DNA from 3 places in the Cupriavidus sp. UGS-1 genome. Region 1 is predicted to be linked to each of the others. Evidence: predicted binding sites of a transcription regulator. Region 1 holds the regulator's gene; each other region holds the start of a gene.
The links. Region 1 encodes HrcA, which represses chaperone genes, less so after heat shock. Its sites were predicted from a motif close to TTAGCACTCNNNNNNNNNGAGTGCTAA; they were not measured.
Positions count from the first base shown of each region.

Region 2: a site for HrcA is predicted at 3,266-3,292, ahead of rpoH (RNA polymerase sigma factor RpoH). Genes of this name have one in related genera too.
Region 3: a site for HrcA is predicted at 4,514-4,540, ahead of groES (co-chaperone GroES). Genes of this name have one in related genera too.

Region 1 covers NZ_JAJQJF010000023.1:2,101-8,262, reverse strand. The annotation lists gene grpE (nucleotide exchange factor GrpE) at 1-106, opposite strand, end outside; gene LRR16_RS22155 (hypothetical protein) at 372-569, shown strand; gene LRR16_RS22150 (RNA-binding S4 domain-containing protein) at 583-978, opposite strand; gene hemH (ferrochelatase) at 975-2,090, opposite strand; gene hrcA (heat-inducible transcriptional repressor HrcA) at 2,155-3,192, opposite strand; gene LRR16_RS22135 (NAD kinase) at 3,295-4,212, shown strand; gene recN (DNA repair protein RecN) at 4,295-6,013, shown strand; gene LRR16_RS22125 (hypothetical protein) at 6,094-6,162, shown strand, end outside.
Region 2 covers NZ_JAJQJF010000022.1:1,099-7,260, forward strand. The annotation lists gene LRR16_RS21735 (aspartate/glutamate racemase family protein) at 1-291, opposite strand, end outside; gene LRR16_RS21740 (NCS1 family nucleobase:cation symporter-1) at 364-1,869, opposite strand; gene rpoH (RNA polymerase sigma factor RpoH) at 2,239-3,135, opposite strand; gene LRR16_RS21750 (pirin family protein) at 3,514-4,389, shown strand; gene ybiB (DNA-binding protein YbiB) at 4,591-5,604, opposite strand; gene LRR16_RS21760 (CmpA/NrtA family ABC transporter substrate-binding protein) at 5,723-6,162, opposite strand, start outside.
Region 3 covers NZ_JAJQJF010000006.1:81,374-87,535, forward strand. The annotation lists gene LRR16_RS10485 (alpha-amylase family glycosyl hydrolase) at 1-1,183, shown strand, start outside; gene LRR16_RS10490 (alpha-amylase family protein) at 1,247-2,872, shown strand; gene LRR16_RS10495 (sensory rhodopsin transducer) at 2,921-3,319, shown strand; gene LRR16_RS10500 (TIGR03885 family FMN-dependent LLM class oxidoreductase) at 3,360-4,337, shown strand; gene groES (co-chaperone GroES) at 4,642-4,932, shown strand; gene groL (chaperonin GroEL) at 5,041-6,162, shown strand, end outside.

The DNA.
Region 1 (6,162 bases):
CTGCCGATGGATTGGGCGTGGCCGATTGCGCGGCTTGCGCTTCGGCGGCCTGGTCGGCGGGCGAGGTCGGCGGCGTGTTGGATGGCGTTTGCTTCTGGTCTTCCATGTCGATCCGTTTCAGAACAAGTTGCGGCCGCACAGGGCGGTCCGCCTGGGGTCAATCGGAATTCAGCTGGCAACTGGTGGCGCCAAGCCGATATTTCAAGAGCGGATGGACATCTGCAACGAAACATCAGCTTACAAACTTAAACCAGTGCTGCGAGAAGTGAAATTGCTTTGCTGCAGTGCAGCTTCTAAGATAAATCCAAAAAAACGACAACACTGCCGGGGTGCCGTCTCCTATTGCAGTCCTTCCTGCCGGGGTAAGGGCCATGCGCAAGCTGCCGAAGCCGTCCAACAAAACGCCGAAGTTCTCTCCGAAGTTCTCGCTGTTCACGCTGCTGGTTCTTCTTTCCGTGGCGGCGCTGACCGTCTTCGTCTGGCTCTCCGATGGGCTGACCCCACGCGACAGCGTGGCCGGCGGTGCCGATCCCGCGCTGCGCCAATACATCATCCAGTACTCCCGCTGAACATTGCAGCGGCTTACCCTTTGAAGCCGTCGATGCGGCGGCGGTCCCGCTTGGTCGGGCGCCCTTGCAGTTGCGACGCCGGCTCGACATGGAGACGCCGCCGCTCGGCCTCCGCGGCGCGCCGCGTCCGGCTCTCCTCGGTTTCCTCATAGAGCGTCTGGGCCACGGACGCTGGCCCGCGGGCCGGGGCGATGCCCTTGACTACCAGCTCCCAGCGCTGCTGATGGGCGTCGATGCGCACGGTGTCGCCCGGCTTGACCTCGCGCGAATTCTTGCATGGCTGCCCGTTGACCTCTACCCGGCCCCGCTCGACGGCCTCGGCCGCCAGCGAACGGGTCTTGAAGAAGCGCGCGCACCACAGCCACTTGTCGATCCGCTGCCGCGCATCGTCCTCGTACGACGGATTCATGCCGCGGCCCCCCTTGCCTGCGCCAGCGAGCGCCTCGCTTCCAGTTCGTGCGCATGCGGCAGCCGCAACGGCCAGCCCTGCATATGCTGCAGCGCGATCTCCGACAGCGCGGTGATCCAGAACGGCGCGTCGTTCAGGCACGGAATGAAGTGAAATTCCTTGCCGCCGGCGACCTTGAATTCGGACTGCCCTTCCATCGCGATCTCCTCCAGCGTCTCGATGCAGTCGGCCGGAAAGCCCGGGCAGAATACGTCGACCCGCGCGGTGCCGACCTTGCCCAGCTCGGTCAGCGTCGGCGCCGTATAGGGCTGCAGCCACTCTGCCTTGCCGAAGCGCGACTGGAACGTGACCTGGTACTGGCCGGGCTGCAAGCCCAGCGCCTCGCCCAGCATGCGGCCTGTCTTCAGGCATTCGCAGTGATACGGATCGCCCAGCTCGAGCGTGCGCCGCGGCACGCCGTGGAAGGACAGGATCAGCCGGTCGCCGCGCGCGAAATCCGGGGCCCCATGCTGGGCCCAGTAGGCGCCGACCTGCTGGTGCAGCGCGCCCAGATAGGCCGGGTGGTCGTGAAAATGTTTGACCAGCCGCAGTTCGGGCTGATTGCGCCATTCGCCGAGCACGCGAAACAGTTCGTCAAACGCGGTCGCGGTGGTGGTGCCGGAATACTGCGGGTACATCGGCAGCGCCAGGATGCGCTCGCAGCCCTGGCGCCGCAGCGCCTCCATCACCGAAGGGATCGACGGGTTGCCGTAGCGCATTGCGCAGGCCACCGTCACGTCATGCCCCTGCTGCGCCAGCAGCTGCTGCAGCGCATGCGCCTGCCGCTCGGTATGGACCAGCAGCGGCGAGCCGGTCCGGTGCGCCTCGCGCAGCCAGATCGATTCGTACTTCAGCGCCGACGCGCGCGAGCGCAGCGGCAGGATCAGCCCGTACAGCACCGGCAACCAGGCCGCGCGCGGAATCTCGACCACGCGCGGATCGGACAGGAACTGTTTCAGGTAGCGGCCGACCGCCTTGGGGGTCGGCTCGTCCGGCGTGCCCAGGTTGATCAGCAGGATCGCCGTGCGGGGCGCCTGCCCATGGCGGTAGGCCGGTTCTGCGGTAAAGGTCATAGGGATTCCGGTATCGCCGGGGCACGAAGGCCGCCCTGCGCGTGGCGGCCCGCCCTGGCCGCCATCAGTTCTGGCTGCTCAGCGCGCTCGACAGCAGCCGCGCCGTGATATCGACGATCGGGATCACCCGGTCATAGGCCATCCGCGTCGGGCCGATCACGCCCAGCGTGCCGACGATCTGGCCGTCGACCTCGTACGGCGCGGTGATCACGGCCATGTCCTCGAGCGGCACCAGCCGGCTCTCGCCGCCGATGAAGATCTGCACGCCCTCGGCGTGGCTCGACACATCGAGCAGCTGCAGCAGGCTGGTCTTGTGCTCGAACACGTCGAACAGCCGGCGCAGCTTGTCCATGCTCGAGGCCAGGTCCTCGACCTCGAGCAGCTTGCGTTCGCCCGAGATATAGACCTGCTCGTCCTCGTCGGCCATCGCGCTGCTGCCGGCCTCGACCGCGGCCTGCATCAGTTCCGACATGTCGATGCGCAGCGCCTTCAGTTCGTCGCGCAGCCGCTCGCGCACGGTGTCGAAGCGCATGCCGGCGTAATGGGTGTTGATGAAATTGGCCGCCTCGACCAGCTGCGACGCGCTGTAGGGCAGCTCGGTCTGGATGATGCGGTTCTGCACGTCCCCTTCCGGCGTCACGATGATCAACAGGATGCGCTTGTCGGACAGGCGCATGAATTCGATCTGCCGGAAGGCCTGCGCGCGGCGCGGGGTCATCACCACGCCGGCGAACTGCGACAGGTTCGACAGCGTGCGCGCGGCCGACGTGATCATGCGCTGCGGGCTCTGCTCCTGCGCGCCGAGTTCGCCCTGGATCAGACCGGCCAGCTTGGTGCGGTCGAACTGGGTATCGAGCGGCTGGGCCGTCAGCATGGTATCGACGAACAACCGGTAGCCGCGCGGGGTCGGAATGCGCCCCGCCGACGTGTGCGGGCTGGCGATGAAGCCCATCTCTTCCAGGTCCGACATCACGTTGCGGATGGTCGCCGGCGACAGGTCCAGTCCCGAGTACTTCGACAGCGTACGCGAGCCGACCGGCTGCCCTTCGGCGATGTAGCGCTCGATCAGGGTCTTGAGAAGGGTTTTCGCTCGTTCGTCCATGGTGTCCCGATTTTACGCAAGTTTTGCGCGGTGGGGCTCGCTCTGGCACTCGCCCCCCGGGCCGTGCTGACAATGGTCATGGCGGTATGGTCTAATCCGGGCATGTCTGCACACCCCAAGTCCGGCGCCGCGCACGCGCCCTTTCGCACGGTCGCCCTGGTCGGCAGGTATTCGACCGCGGGCATCGAAGGTCCGCTCGAGGAACTGGCGGCCTGCATCCTGCGCAACGGCCAGGACGTGGTGTTCGAACGCGAGACCGCGCTGGCGACCGGCCTGACGGACTACCCGGCGCTGTCCGCCGAGGAGATCGGCCGCGAGGCCGACGTCGCGGTGGTGCTCGGCGGCGACGGCACGCTGCTCGGCATCGCGCGCCAGCTGGCCGGCTTCTCGGTGCCGCTGATCGGCGTCAACCATGGCCGCCTCGGCTTCATGACCGACATCCCGCTGGAGGATGTGCAATCGGTGCTGCCGGCCATGCTCAGCGGCCACTACGAGCCCGAGAACCGCATGCTGCTCGAATCGCGCGTGATCCGCGACGAGGGCGTGATCTTCTCCGCGCTGGCCCTGAACGACGTGGTGGTCAATCGTTCGGGCATCTCCGGCATGGTCGAGCTGGCGGTCTCGGTGGACGGCTACTTCATGTACAACCAGCGTTCGGACGGCCTGATCGTGTCGACGCCGACCGGATCGACCGCCTATGCGCTGTCGGCCGGCGGGCCGATCCTGCATCCAACGCTGTCGGGACTGGTGCTGGTGCCGATCGCCCCGCATGCGCTGTCGAACCGGCCGATCGTGCTGCCGCACGACGCCGAGGTGTCGATCGAGGTCGCCACCGCGCGCGATGCCAGCGTCAACTTCGACATGCAGTCGCTGACCTCGCTGCTGCCGGGCGACCGCATCGTGGTGCGCCGCTCGGCCAAGACCATCAACCTGCTGCACCCGGTCGGCTACAACTACTACGCGACGCTGCGCAAGAAGCTGCACTGGCACGAGTACCCGACCGAAGACAACCGGCTCTGAGCGCAAGCGTCCCGCATCGTCTGCCGCCCGCCCCAGCCGGTCCGATCCCTCCCCTAGTCATCGCCGCCCTCCGTCTCCGAAGATGCTGCGCAGCCTGTCCATCCGCGATTTCGTCATTGTCGATACGCTCGACCTCGACTTTTCCGCCGGCTTCACCGTGTTCACCGGCGAGACCGGTGCCGGCAAGTCGATCCTGATCGATGCGCTGGCGCTGGTGCTCGGCGAGCGCGCCGATGCCGGCGTGGTGCGCGAGGGCGCGGCGCGCGCCAGCGTCAGCGCCACCTTCTCCACGCACCCCGCGCTGGACGCCTGGCTCAACGAGCAGGCGCTGGCCGAGGACGACGGCAACGTGCTGCTGCGCCGCGTCGTCGATGCCAACGGCCGCAGCAAGGCCTTCATCAACGGCAACGCGGCCACGCTGGCGCAGCTGCGCGAGGTCGGCGACCAGCTGGTCGACATTCACGGGCAGCACGCGCATCAGCTGCTGCTGCGGCCGGACGCGCAGCGTCTGCTGCTCGACGCGCATGCCGGCCTGACCGCGCAGTCGGCCGCGGTCGCCGAGGCCTGGCGCACCTGGCGCGCCTGCGTGCGCCAGCGCGAGGCGGTCGAACAGCAGTCGCGCGAGATGCAGCTCGAACGCGAGCGGCTCGAATGGCAGGTCGGCGAGCTCGACAAGCTGGCGCCGCAGCCCGATGAATGGGAGGCGATCCAGGCCGAGCACAAGCGGCTGTCGCACGCAGCCAATCTGCTCGAGGGCGGCCGCGCCGCGCTCGACGGGCTGTCCGAAGCCGACGGCGCGGTGCTGTCCGCGCTCAATGCGATGGTCCACCGGCTGCGCCAGCTCGCCGAGGTCGATCCCGCGCTGGGCGATGTGGTGACCGCGCTGGAAGCGGCCGAGGTGCAGGCCGAGGAAGCGGCCCACTCGCTGACCCGCTATGTCGACCGGCTCGAGCTCGACCCCGAACGGCTGCAGGTCGTCGAGGAGCGGATGCAGGCGCTGCACACCGCCGCGCGCAAGTTCCGCGTGCCGCCCGAACAGTTGCCCGACGAATTGCTGGCGCGCCGCCAGCAGCTCGACGACCTGCAGGCCGCACAGGACCTGAACAAGATCACCGCGCGCGAGGCCGCGGCCCGCGCCGCCTACCTGACCATCGCGCGCCACCTGAGCGACGCCCGGCGCCAAGCCGCAGAGCGGCTGTCGGCCGCGGTCACCGAGGCGATGCAGGGCCTGTCGATGGCCGGCGGCAGCTTCACCGTGGCGCTGCATCCGATCGACGAAGGTGCCAGCCATGGACTCGAACAGGTCGAGTTCCTGGTCGCGGGCCATGCGGGCGTCAGCGCGCGGCCGCTGGCCAAGGTCGCATCGGGCGGCGAACTGGCGCGGATCAGCCTGGCGATCTCGGTGATCACCAGCGAGGCCGCGCCGACGCCGACGCTGATCTTCGACGAGGTCGATACCGGCATCGGCGGCGCGGTCGCCGAGGTGGTCGGCCGCCGGCTGCAGGAACTGGGCCGCGCCCGCCAGGTACTGTGCGTGACCCACCTGCCGCAGGTCGCCGCGCAGGCCGGCACGCATCTGCTGGTCAGCAAGGAGACCGTCAGCGATGGCGGCGAGGCCGTGACGCGCTCGCAGATCCGCGTGCTCGACGCCGCCGGCCGCGTGGTCGAGACCGCGCGCATGCTGGGCGGTGCGACGGTGACCGCCACCACGCTGCAACATGCGGAGGAAATGCTGGCGCAGGGTGCGCGCGGAGTCCCGGCGGCCAAGGAAGGCCGGCGCGCGCGCCGCGCGGCGAGCTGACGCCGGCGGCGCACGGCTGCACCGACGCGCCGACGCACCATCGACTCGCAACAATCAATCGCACCGACACAGGAAACCCCATGCTCTTCGCCAAGCCGCCCTCGTCCCTCGACGATCCGTCCGCCACGACCGGCGCCGCCGGCGCGGCG
Region 2 (6,162 bases), on a different contig from region 1:
GGCGATGCCGATCACCGGACCGCGTGCCATCTCGCGCGCCGCGTACAGCCCCGGATCGCCGAAGCAGGCGATCACGTAGCCCTCGACACCCTCGGCCTCGCCCAGGCGGATCTCCTCGAGGATGCCCGGCACCGACAGCGCCTCGTCATAGTGGCTCTCGATGGAAGCCGGACCCATGCGAGGGCTGACGGCGACGATGCGCGTGTCGGGCGAGGCCACGGTGCGGGCGCATTGGCCGATCTTGTCGGTCATGCTTTGCGTGGTGTTGGGGTTGATGATCTTGAGCTTCATGGCAAACGTCGTGGTCGGGTCAGGTCGTCGGTCGTCGGGTCGTCGGGTTCAGGCCGCGTGTCAGGCCGCGTGTCAGGCGGCGGCGAAGAAATGCGGCATCATGCGGCGCGCCAGCACGCGGTACAGCACCAGCGCGATGCCCATGCCGATGAACCAACTGTAGTTGGCCAGGCCCTGCCAGGCCGGCACCACCACGCACAGGATCGGAATGATCGCGGCCGGGATCATCGTGGCGATCGCTACCGGGTTGTAGCCGCGGGTGTACCAGTACTTGCCCTGCGGACGCATCGTGTACAGGTCGTCGACGTCGACCTGCTGGCGGCGCACCAGGTAGTAGTCGGAAATCAGGATGCCGAACAGCGGCCCGATGAAGGCGCCCAGCACGTCCAGCGTGTAGTGGATGACCTGCGGGTTGTTGTACAGATTCCAGGGCGTGATGAAGATCGAGCCGACCGCGGCGATCATGCCGCCGGTGCGCCAGCTGATGTGCTTGGGCGACACGTTGGAGAAGTCGAACGCCGGCGACACGAAGTTCGCGACGATGTTGATGCCGATGGTGGCGGTCATGAAGGTCAGCGCGCCCAGCACCATCGCGAAGGTGCTGTCGATATGGCTGACGGTCTCCACCGGATCGGTGATCAGCTTGCCGAACACCGGCAGCGTGGCCGAGGTCGTGATCACGGTCAGCAGCGAGAAGCCAAGGAAGTTGATCGGCAGCCCCCAGAAGTTGCCCTTGCGAACCGCGCCGAAGTTCTTCGCGTAGCGCGAGAAGTCGCCGAAGTTCAGCATCGGGCCGGAGAAGTACGACACCACCAGCGCGATCGCGGTCAGCATCACCGGTACCGCTTCCCAGCCGCTGTACTTGACGAAGCTCAGCGTGAAGCTGACGTTGCTCCAGCCGGCCTTGTTCACCAGCCAGATCGCCAGCAGGATCATCACCACATAGACAGCGGGGCCGGCCCAGTCGATGAACTTGCGAATGGTTTCCATGCCGGTCCAGAACACCAGCGCCTGCAGTACCCACAGCGTCATGAAGGCCGCCCAGCCCAGCGTCGACAGCCCGGCGAAGCCATGCAGCTTGACGTCGGCATAGGGCGCCAGAGACGGGAAGAAATGCAGCGCCAGCACCAGGAAGGCCGACGAGGCCAGATAGGTCTGGATGCCGTACCACGCCACCGCGATCAGGCCGCGGATCACCGCCGGAATATTGGCGCCGAGCACGCCGAACGAGGCCCGGCAGATCACCGGATACGGGGTGCCGGTGACCTGGCTCGGCTTGGCCACCAGATTGCAGAAGAACTGCACGATGACGATGCCGACCAGCAGCGCGACCAGCACCTGCCAGCTGGTCAGGCCCAGCGCGAACAGGCTGCCGGCCGTGATGTAGCCGCCGACGCTGTGCACGTCCGACATCCAGAACGCGAAGATGTTGTAGGTGCTCCAGGTCTGCTTCTTCAGCGGCGCCAGGTCTTCGTTGGTCAGCCGTTCGTCATACGATGGCTTGATCAGCGCGTTGCCATGGTGGACGGACGCGCTGTCCTGCAGCTCGGCGGCGGCAGGCGCGGTGGTGTGCATCATGCTTGTCTCCTCAAGGCGATGCCATGCGGTGGTAGGCGCGCGGAAGGCGCCGGATGGGCGGTGTGGATCGAAGGATCGGGAATCCGCTCTCAGGATTTGTTTTGTAGACAGAATTGTCTACAAAATCGTTTGTAGTTGTGTACGGATTTGTAGATCACAGCCGCGTGATTGTCAACATCACGGCCGCGCGATGCGGGCAAACCCCGAGTCGGAGGGGGCACGCCCACGTGCGGTGCGGCGCCGGAGCGGCAAAAGAAAAGGGCCGGGTCCTTGCGGAACCCGGCCCTTGTCGCCGCCGTCACCCCCGCGCAAGCGGGGAGCCAGCGGCTGGCTTGTGGCTTGCCGTTTATGGCCTGCGGGCGGCGCCCATCAGGCGAAGGCCTGCAGCGCGCCCTTCATCTTCTTCATCGCGGCGGACTCGATCTGGCGGATGCGCTCGGCCGACACGCCGAACTCGTCGGCCAGTTCGTGCAGCGTGGCGCCGCCCGAGCCGTCGTCGTTGACCTGCAGCCAGCGCGCCTCGATGATGCGGCGGCTGCGCGGATCGAGCTTGGTCAGCGCCTGTTCCAGGCCCTCGACCTGCATCCGGTCCTGGCGCTTGGCCTCGAGCACGCGCGTCGGCTCGTTGTGGTTGTCGGCCAGATAGGCGATCGGCGCGAACTCCTCCTCGCCGTCGTCGACCTGGCCTTCCAGCGCCAGATCGCCGCCCGACAAGCGGGTTTCCATCTCCATCACTTCTTCCGGCTTGACGTTCAGCTCGCGGGCGACCGCGTCGATCTCGTCCGGCGTGAAGGTATGGGCGCCTTGCTTGTGGCTGCGCAGGTTGAAGAACAGCTTGCGCTGGGCCTTGGTCGTCGCGACCTTGACCATGCGCCAGTTGCGCAGCACGTACTCGTGGATCTCCGCCTTGATCCAGTGGATCGCGTACGACACCAGGCGCACGCCCTGGTCCGGGTCGAAGCGCTTGACGGCCTTCATCAGGCCGATATTGCCTTCCTGGATCAGGTCCGCGTGCGGCAGGCCATAGCCCAGATACTGGCGGGCGATCGACACGACCAGACGCAGGTGCGACATCACCAGCCGGCGTGCCGCCTCGACCGAGTCGTGATCGCGCAGCTCGCGCGCGAGCCGCTGCTCCTCCTCGGCGGTGAGCATCGGAATACGGTGGACAGCCTGGATATAGCTGTCGAGATTGCCCAGCCCGGCGGGCAGGGTCAGGGCCATGCTGTTGGCGCGCTGCGGCACCATCGGCAGGGTGTTGTTCATGGTGATCGAATCGGCAGACAGGACTGCGTTCACTCAGGGCTCCTTTCGCATCCGGCGGGCGGCGTGCCCGCGTGTCGGAAGCATCGACGGCGTCGTGGCCGGCGCTTCCCACACTGCAATGCAACGCATATTAGCACTCCAGCCGGGTGAGTGCTAATTGGAGTCCGGTCCGCTACGATAGTTCCAGAATATCGGAGGAAAAATTCCATAGCGCTCCAGGTTGCTGGGAAGTCGCCCGGAAATCGCTGCGAAGACGGACACAAGTTCATTAGAGGGCCGGCGCCCGTGCCGGTTCTGCTGCAGAGACCATGCCATCGGGCCGCAAAGGCTACACTTGCCAGCATTGCGTCGATCCGCCACGCCCTTGGAGTGTCTGCCATGTCCGCCATTGAACATTTGTTGAAACCGCATGTAAGAGATATCGGCGACTTCTCGGTGCGGCGGGTGCTGCCCTCCGCCGCCGCGCAAACCGTTGGGCCGTTCATCTTCTTCGACCACATGGGTCCGGTTCAACTGGAGCCCGGCAAGGGCATGGATGTGCGCCCTCATCCCCATATTGGGCTGGCCACCGTCACCTATCTGTTCGAAGGCGAAATCGTCCATCGCGATAGCGTCGGCAGCGAACAGACCATCCGGCCCGGCGACGTCAACTGGATGACCGCGGGCAGCGGCATCGTCCATTCGGAGCGCTCGCCGCAGGCCGCCCGCGACGCCGGCCCGCGGCTGCATGGGATCCAGACCTGGGTCGCGCTGCCGCGCGAGCACGAGACGGTCTCGCCGTCGTTCTTCCACCATCCGGCCGACACGCTGCCGCGGCTGGTCCACGGCGGCGCGCGCATCACCGTGATCGCCGGCGACGCCTTCGGCGCACGCTCGCCGGTGCAGGTGTTCAGCCGCACGCTGTACGCCGCGCTGGAGCTCGACGCCGGCGCCAGCCTGGCGATTCCGCCCGAGCACGAGCAGCGCGGCCTCTATCTGGTCGATGGCGCCGCCGCGATCGACGGCATCGCGCTGCCGGCCGAGCACCTGGCGGTGCTGACGCCCGGCGCCGAGGCGACCGTCACGGCGCTGGAGCCGTCCCGGCTGATGCTGCTCGGCGGAGAACCCGTCGACGGCCGGCGGCATATCTTCTGGAATTTTGTCGCCAGCACCCGCGAGGCGATCGAAGAGGCGGCGCGGCGCTGGGAGAACGACGAGTTCCCGCACGTACCGGGCGAGACCGAGCGGATTCCGCTGCCGCCGCGGCGGGTCTGACAGAGCCAATGACATGAGGGCACTCCTGGCCCACGCTTGACGGCTCTCCTCTCCAGCTTGCGGGAGAGGGGCTGGGGAGAGGGAAAGGCAGTCGCTATGCCGCCGCCGTCCGCCATGGTGGCGCCTTTGCCCTCTTCCCCGACCCCGCTCCCCCGCGGACGGGAGAGGGGAGCAAGGATCGAGTGGTGCGTACCCAAGTCGCTACAGCGGACTGACCCAGCTGACCCGCGCGCTGTCGCGCAGGCAACCGCGGATCGTCTCGATCTGCGTCGCGATCGGGGCGGGCACCGGCACGGCCCCCGCCAGCACCTGGCGGATCCACGCGGCTGTCAGCGCCACGTCGGTGCCCGGCGGCAGCGCCGGCACGTCGGCGACCGAGCCCGACATCGGGTCCACCAGCGTGCGCTGATGGCCGTCGTGCAGCCAGTCGATGCGGCTGCCGCGGCGGGCGTCGGCCACGACCTCGCCCTCGGTGCCGCGCGCCAGCAGCACGTTGGCCGGCTCGTGCGAGAAGTAATCGGTCAGCGTCTCGCGGTATTCGGGGTGCGTGTAGCTGTACAGCCGCAGCGCCTCGGCAGGCGTGTGCGCGCCGACCGGCTGCAGCATCTTGACGATCGTGTGCGAGGAATTGCGCAGCCCGATCACGGTGCGCTTGTCGAGCAGCGCCGACAGGGCCGGCGACAGCACGTCGATCGGCAGCACCGCCAGCGGGCCTGGATCGGTATCGCCGCCGCCCGGCTGCGCGAGCCGTCGCGCGGCTTCGTCGACCGTCGCGCACGGCGCGATCCCCAGGGCCTCGAACAGCATGATGCTGGTGACGCGCTGATTGAACTCGCGCGTTCCGTGCACCAGCACCGGGATACCCTCCCGCGCGAGCAGCAGCGCCAGCAGCGGTACCAGATTGGGCTGCTTGCGCGCGCCGTTGTAGCTCGGGATGACCACCACCTGACGCTCCGGCGCCGGCAGCGGCAGGCAGTGCGCATGCGCGGCCTCCAGCATGCCGGCCAGCTCGTGCGGCGCCTCGCCCTTGATCCGGTACGCCATCAGCACGGCGCCGAGTTCGAGGTCGGAGACGCGTCCGGACAGCATTGCATCGAACAGCAGGCGCGCATCGTCGCGCGGCAGCGCACGGGCGCCGGCGACGCCGCGGCCGATTTCCTTGATATAGGGGGCCGCAGAGAAGGCGGGCGGAGTGTCGAGGCGGTCAGCGGACATGGCGGTGCGGTGATGCTGTACGGTGAGAGCGGGGCAGCGGGGGTGCAGCAGGGGGTACGTATCGGTCGATGATAGCGCGATACGCCAGGCGGCCCGCGCGGCGGCCGGCCACCGCCATTCAGGCCTTGATCGCGAAGCCGTCGGCATAAGCCTTCGGGTCGCGCGTGGCGTCCCAGATCACGCCGTCCATCAGCGTGGCCGTGCGGAATTCGCTGGCCGGCAGCGGTACCTGCGCGGCCGTGGCGGCCTGCCGGTAGACGTCGAGCCGATTGACCTGGCGGGCCACCGCCAGATAGTCAGGATGTTCCTTCAGCAATCCCCAACGCTTGTGCTGCGTCAGGAACCACATGCCGTCCGACAGGTAGGGATAGTTCGCCTCGCCGTCCCGATGGAAATGCATCGCATCGGGGTCGTCCCAGGTCCTGCCCAGCCCGTTGGCATAGCGGCCCAGCATGCGGTCGAGGATCAGCTCCATGTCGGTGTCGACACAGGATGGCGCGGCGATGGTCTCGGCGGTCCTGCGGCGATTCGACGCCGACGCGTCGATGAAGCGCGATG
Region 3 (6,162 bases), on a different contig from region 1:
CGACTGGTACATCTGGCGCGACCAGCCGAACGACTGGCGCGCGGCGCTCGGCGCCGGCAGCGCATGGACATGGGACGAGGCTACCGGCCAGTACTATCTGCATCTGTTCCTGCCGCAGCAGCCCGACCTGAACTGGCGCAATCCGCAGGTCGTGCAGGCGATGCACGGCGTGCTGCGCTTCTGGCTCGACCGCGGCGTCGACGGCTTTCGCATCGACGTCGCCCATTGCACCGGCAAGGACCCGACCTTCGCCGATCATCCGCGCTGCCTGGCCGGCGAGCCGCTGGCCGACTTCAACGACGATCCCTACAGCCACGAGGTGCTGCGCGGCATCCGCAAGCTGGTCGACAGCTATCCCGGCGACCGCGTGCTGGTCGGCGAGGTCAATATCCGCTCGACCGCCACCGTGGTGCAGTACTACGGCGCCGGCGACGAGTTGCACATGTCGTTCAACTTCCCGCCGCTCGATGCGCCGTGGGACCCGGTGGTGTTCCGCACCTGCATCCGCGAGGTCGATGCGCTGCTGCAGCCAGCGGAGGCCTGGCCGACCTGGGTGCTGTCGAACCACGACAACGAGCGCCATCGCACCCGCTACGGCGGCTCGATGCGCCGCGCCCGCGCCGCGGCGGTGATGCTGCTGACGCTGCGCGGCACGCCGTTCATCTTCCAGGGCGAGGAACTGGGGCTGGAGGACGTGGTGGTCGAAGCGGGCCAGCGCGTCGATCCCGGCGGGCGCGACGGTCCGCGCGGACCGATCCCCTGGGACTTCGCGCCGCCGCATGGCTGGCGCGCGGCGCGGACCTGGCTGCCGTTCCCGCCCGAGGCCGCCACGCTGTCGGTGCAGTCGCAATGGTCGCAGCCCTCGTCGATGCTGCATCTGTACCGCACGCTGATCGCCGCGCGCCGTGCCAGTGCGGCGCTGCGGCTGGGCAGCTGGGAAGAACTGCCGTCGCCGCCCGAGGTGCTGGCCTATCGCCGCCGGCATGGCGAGGACGAGCGCGTGGTCTGCATCAACTTTGCCGAGCGGCCGCTGCCGGTCGATCTCGACGGCGACTGGCGCGTCGCGATCGACAGCCTGCCCGAAGGGGCGGACCGGCGTTTCGACGGCATGCTGCAGCCCGAGCAGGCCGTGCTGCTGGAGCCGCTGTCGCTGCCGAAGCCATCGCAGCCATCGCAGCCGTAAGCGCTGCGGGCGGTGCAGCCCGGGCCGCCCGCTGCCGCCGTTCAACCGTCAGGAGGAGGACCCATGCGTTCGCTCTGGTACCGCAATGCGATCATCTACCAAATCGACGTCAGCGTATTTCGCGACGGCAATAACGACGGATGGGGCGATCTCCAGGGCTTGACGGCGCATCTCGAATACCTGCGCGGACTCGGCGTGACCTGCATCTGGCTGTCGCCGTTCTACCAGTCGCCGTTTCTCGATGGCGGCTACGACATCACCGACCATCTCGCCGTCGATCCGCGCTTCGGCAATCTGGCCGACATGGTGGCGCTGCTAGAGAAGGCCGAAGAGCTCGGTATCCGCGTGATGGTGGAGCTGGTGGCGCACCACACGTCGGATCAGCATCGCTGGTTCCAGGAAGCGCGGCGCGACCGCAATTCGCCGTACCGCGACTACTACGTCTGGGCCGACGAACCGGAGGAGACCCACGTCAAGCCGATCTTCCCGACCGTCGAGGACAGCGTCTGGACCTGGGACGAGGAAGCGGGGCAGTACTACCGGCACGCCTTCTATTCGCACCAGCCCGATCTGAACATCGCCAATCCGGCGGTGCGCACCGAGATCGAGGAGATCATGTCGTTCTGGCTGCGGCTCGGCGTATCCGGCTTCCGCATCGATGCGGCGGGGCACATGATCGATGGGGCCAAGGAAGCGGACCCGCGCGACGACGGCTTCTGGCTGCTGAACGACCTGCGCGCGTTCGCGACGCTGCGCCGCTCCGACGCGGTGCTGCTTGGCGAGGTCGACGTGCCGGTCGAGGACTACGCGCGCTATTTCGGCAAGGGCCACCGGCTGACGCTGGTGTCGAACTTCTTCCTGAACAACCTGCTGTTCCTGGCGCTGGCGCGCGAGCGCGCCGAGCCGATCGAACGCGCGCTGCGCGAGCAGCCCGATCCGCCCGAGCGCGCGCAATACGCGGTGTGGGTACGCAATCACGACGAGCTCGATCTGGAGCGCCTCAGCGAGGCCGAGCGCGAAGAGGTGATGCAGCGCTTCGCGCCGGATCCGGACATGCGCGTCTACAACCGGGGTATCCGCCGCCGGCTGCCGCCGATGCTTGACGGCGACCAGCGCCGCATCGCGCAGGTCCATGCGCTGCTGTTCTCGCTGCCCGGCACGCCGATCCTGCGCTACGGCGAGGAGATCGGCATGGGCGAGGACCTGTCGCTGAAGGAGCGCCACGCCGTGCGCACGGCGATGCAATGGTCCGACGAGGTCAATGGCGGCTTCTCGCCCGCCGATCCCGAATCGCTGCCGGTGCCGGTGATCCGCGAGGGCCCGTTCCGCTACGACCAGGTCAATATCTACGACCAGTTGCTGCGCGACGATTCACTGCTGGCGAAGACCGGCAAGATGATCCGCGCGCGCGTCGGCATGCCGGAGATCGGCTATGGCGAATGCACGGTGATGGAGGTCGGCTGTCCGTCGGTGCTGGCGCTGCGGCACGAGCTGGACGGGCAGGTGGTGTTCACGTTCGCCAATCTGTCGGACAAGGACGTCGAGGTGAAGCTGCCCGAGGTCGAGGTCGGCGAGCTGCGCGACATGCTGGTCGATGGCCCGTACCCGCCGGCGCAGACCGCGCATACGCTGAAGCTGCGCGCCTACGGCTACCGATGGCTGCGGCAGCGGCCGTGCTTCGGGCCGTGATCGGCAGCATCAGTCCGGCAAAGACAGCGACAACCAGGGAGAAACGCGATGGAAGCGATCGGACAACGGCGCTGGGTCATTGCGGAAGGCTATCTGCCGCCGACCGACCCGGCCGCCAGCAGGCAATTGAACAGCCATGAAGCGGCCTGCCTGCTCAATACCGGCGATGCCCCGGCCCATGTCACGGTGACGATCTTCTATGCGGACCGCGAACCCGTCGGTCCGTACCGGCTCACGGTGCCGGCGCGCCGCACCTTGCATCTGCGCTTCAACGATCTGCGCGACCCCGAGCCGATCCCCGAGGACACCGACTACGCCAGCGTGATCGAGTCCGATGTGCCGATCGTCGTGCAGCACACCCGGCTCGATTCGCGCCAGGCCGCGCTCGCGCTGATGACCACGCTGGCCTATCCGGTCCCGGCCTCGGTGTCCGCGGCGTCCGGCTGACCGCGCCGCACCCGATCCCCATTTCGCCCAGGAGTCCGCCATGCCCTTGATCGGCTATCACGCCTCGCACGAACAGTTCTCGCCGGGCGACCTGCTGCGCTATGCGCGCGCCGCGCAGCTGGCCGGTTTTACCGCGCTCAGCAGCTCCGACCACTTCCATCCGTGGAGCGAGCGGCAAGGGGAGAGCGGCCATTCCTGGTCCTGGCTCGGCGCCGCGATGGCGACCGTCGACCTGCCGACGGGCGTGGTCGCCTGTCCGTTCGGGCGCTACCACCCGGCCGTGGTCGCCCAGGCCGCCGCGACGCTGGAGGCGATGTTCCCGGGCCGCTTCTGGATCGCGCTGGGCACCGGCGAGGCGCTGAACGAACACATCACCGGCCGGCCGTGGCCGCCCAAGCCCGAGCGGCAGGCGATGCTGTCCGAGTCGGTGGACGTGATGCGCGCGCTGTGGCGCGGCGAGGAGGTGACGCACCGGGGCAGCATCGTCGTCGATCGCGCCCGGCTGTACACGCTGCCGCAGCGTCCGCCGCCGATCTTCGCCGCCGCGCTGACCGAGCAGACCGCGCGCTGGGCGGGACAGTGGGCCGACGGCCTGATCACGATCTCGGCGCCACGCGAGACCATGCGCGCGGTCATCGACGCCTTTCGGGAGGGCGGCGGCGGAGGCAAACCGGTGCATATCCAGGCCAAGATCGCCTACGCCGACCCCACGCAGGGCGACGAGGCCGCGCGCCGCATGGCCTACGAGCAGTGGCGCACCAATGTGTTCGACAGCGAGACCGCGGCGAACCTGGCGACCCCGGCCGAGTTCGATGCCCGCGCCCGCACGGTGTCGCCGGACGACATCGAGCGCGCGGTCCGGATCTCCTGCGACGCCGCGCAGCAGGCCGCCTGGCTTGCCGAAGACCTGGCGATGGGCGCCGACGCGGTCTTCCTGCACAACGTCTGCGGCAACCAGCAGGCCTGGCTCGACGCCTGCGCGCAGACGGTGCTGCCGCAACTGCGGGGCGGGGTCTGAACCCGCCTCGTTGGCACCCGCTGGCGACATTCGCCTGAAAAAACCGGGCCGCACAATATAAGAGACAATGCCCGCCGGGCCTTGCACCGCGCCGGCCCGGGGCAAATTCCCTGCTTTTGTGCGGGTAAACCCGTATTCAGGCCTCGTCTTGAAAACCCGAAACCCCGTCCCTATAATTAGCACTCGCCGGGTGCGAGTGCTAACAGCGTGCTGTAATCTCCATCCGGCGTCCGATTTCAAGGGCCTCCGCAGTCCCGCGGCGGCCACTTTGCAAATAAATGCTCACTTGTACTAAGGAGTCCGTATGAATCTGCGTCCTTTGCACGACCGCGTGATCGTCAAGCGTCTGGACAACGAAACCAAGACCGCTTCCGGCATCGTGATTCCCGACAATGCTGCCGAGAAGCCCGATCAGGGCGAAGTGCTGGCCATCGGCCCGGGCAAGAAGGATGACAAGGGCGCGTCGATCGCCCTCGACGTCAAGGTGGGTGACCGCGTGCTGTTCGGCAAGTACGCCGGCCAGACCGTGAAGGTGGATGGCCAGGAACTGCTGGTCATGCGCGAAGAAGACATCATGGCGGTCATCAACAAGTGATGTCGCTGTCCGGGCGCCGCGCGTCCGGAACCCCCGGGGCGCACGGTTTCGCCGCTGCGGCGATCGCGCCCGGGACTTTTCCCGTACAGAATTCTGGAGATCTAGAACATGGCAGCTAAAGACGTAGTGTTCGGCGACAGCGCTCGCCACAAGATGGTCGAAGGCGTGAACATCCTGGCCAACGCGGTCAAGGTCACCCTGGGTCCGAAGGGCCGCAACGTGGTGCTCGAGCGCAGCTTCGGCGGCCCGACCGTGACCAAGGACGGCGTGTCGGTCGCCAAGGAAATCGAGCTGAAGGACAAGCTGCAGAACATGGGCGCCCAGATGGTCAAGGAAGTCGCTTCCAAGACCAGCGACAACGCCGGTGACGGTACCACCACCGCGACCGTGCTGGCCCAGTCGATCGTGCGCGAAGGCATGAAGTACGTTGCCGCCGGCATGAACCCGATGGATCTGAAGCGCGGCATCGACAAGGCCGTGGGCGCCGCCGTCGAAGAGCTGAAGAAGCTGAGCAAGCCGACCACGACCAGCAAGGAAATCGCCCAGGTTGGCGCGATCTCGGCCAACAGCGACGAAGTGATCGGCAAGCTGATCGCCGAAGCGATGGACAAGGTCGGCAAGGAAGGCGTGATCACCGTTGAAGACGGCAAGTCGCTGGCCGACGAGCTGGAAGTCGTCGAGGGCATGCAGTTCGACCGCGGCTACCTGTCGCCGTACTTCATCAACAACCCGGACAAGCAAGTCGTCCAGCTCGACAACCCGTTCGTGCTGCTGTTCGACAAGAAGATCTCGAACATCCGCGACCTGCTGCCGGTGCTGGAGCAAGTGGCCAAGTCGAGCCGTCCGCTGCTGATCATCGCCGAAGACGTCGAAGGCGAAGCGCTGGCGACCCTGGTGGTCAACAACATCCGTGGCATCCTGAAGACCGCCGCCGTCAAGGCGCCTGGCTTCGGCGACCGCCGCAAGGCCATGCTGGAAGACATCGCCATCCTGACCGGCGGCACCGTGATCGCCGAGGAAGTCGGCCTGACGCTGGAAAAGGCCACGCTGCAAGACCTGGGTCAAGCCAAGCGTGTCGAGATCGGCAAGGAAAACACCATCATCATCGACGGTGCCGGTGACGCCGCCGCGATCGAAGGCCGTGTCAAGCAGATCCGCGCCCAGATCGAGGAAGCGACCTCGGACTACGACCGCGAGAAGCTGCAAGAGCGCGTGGCCAAGCTGGCCGGC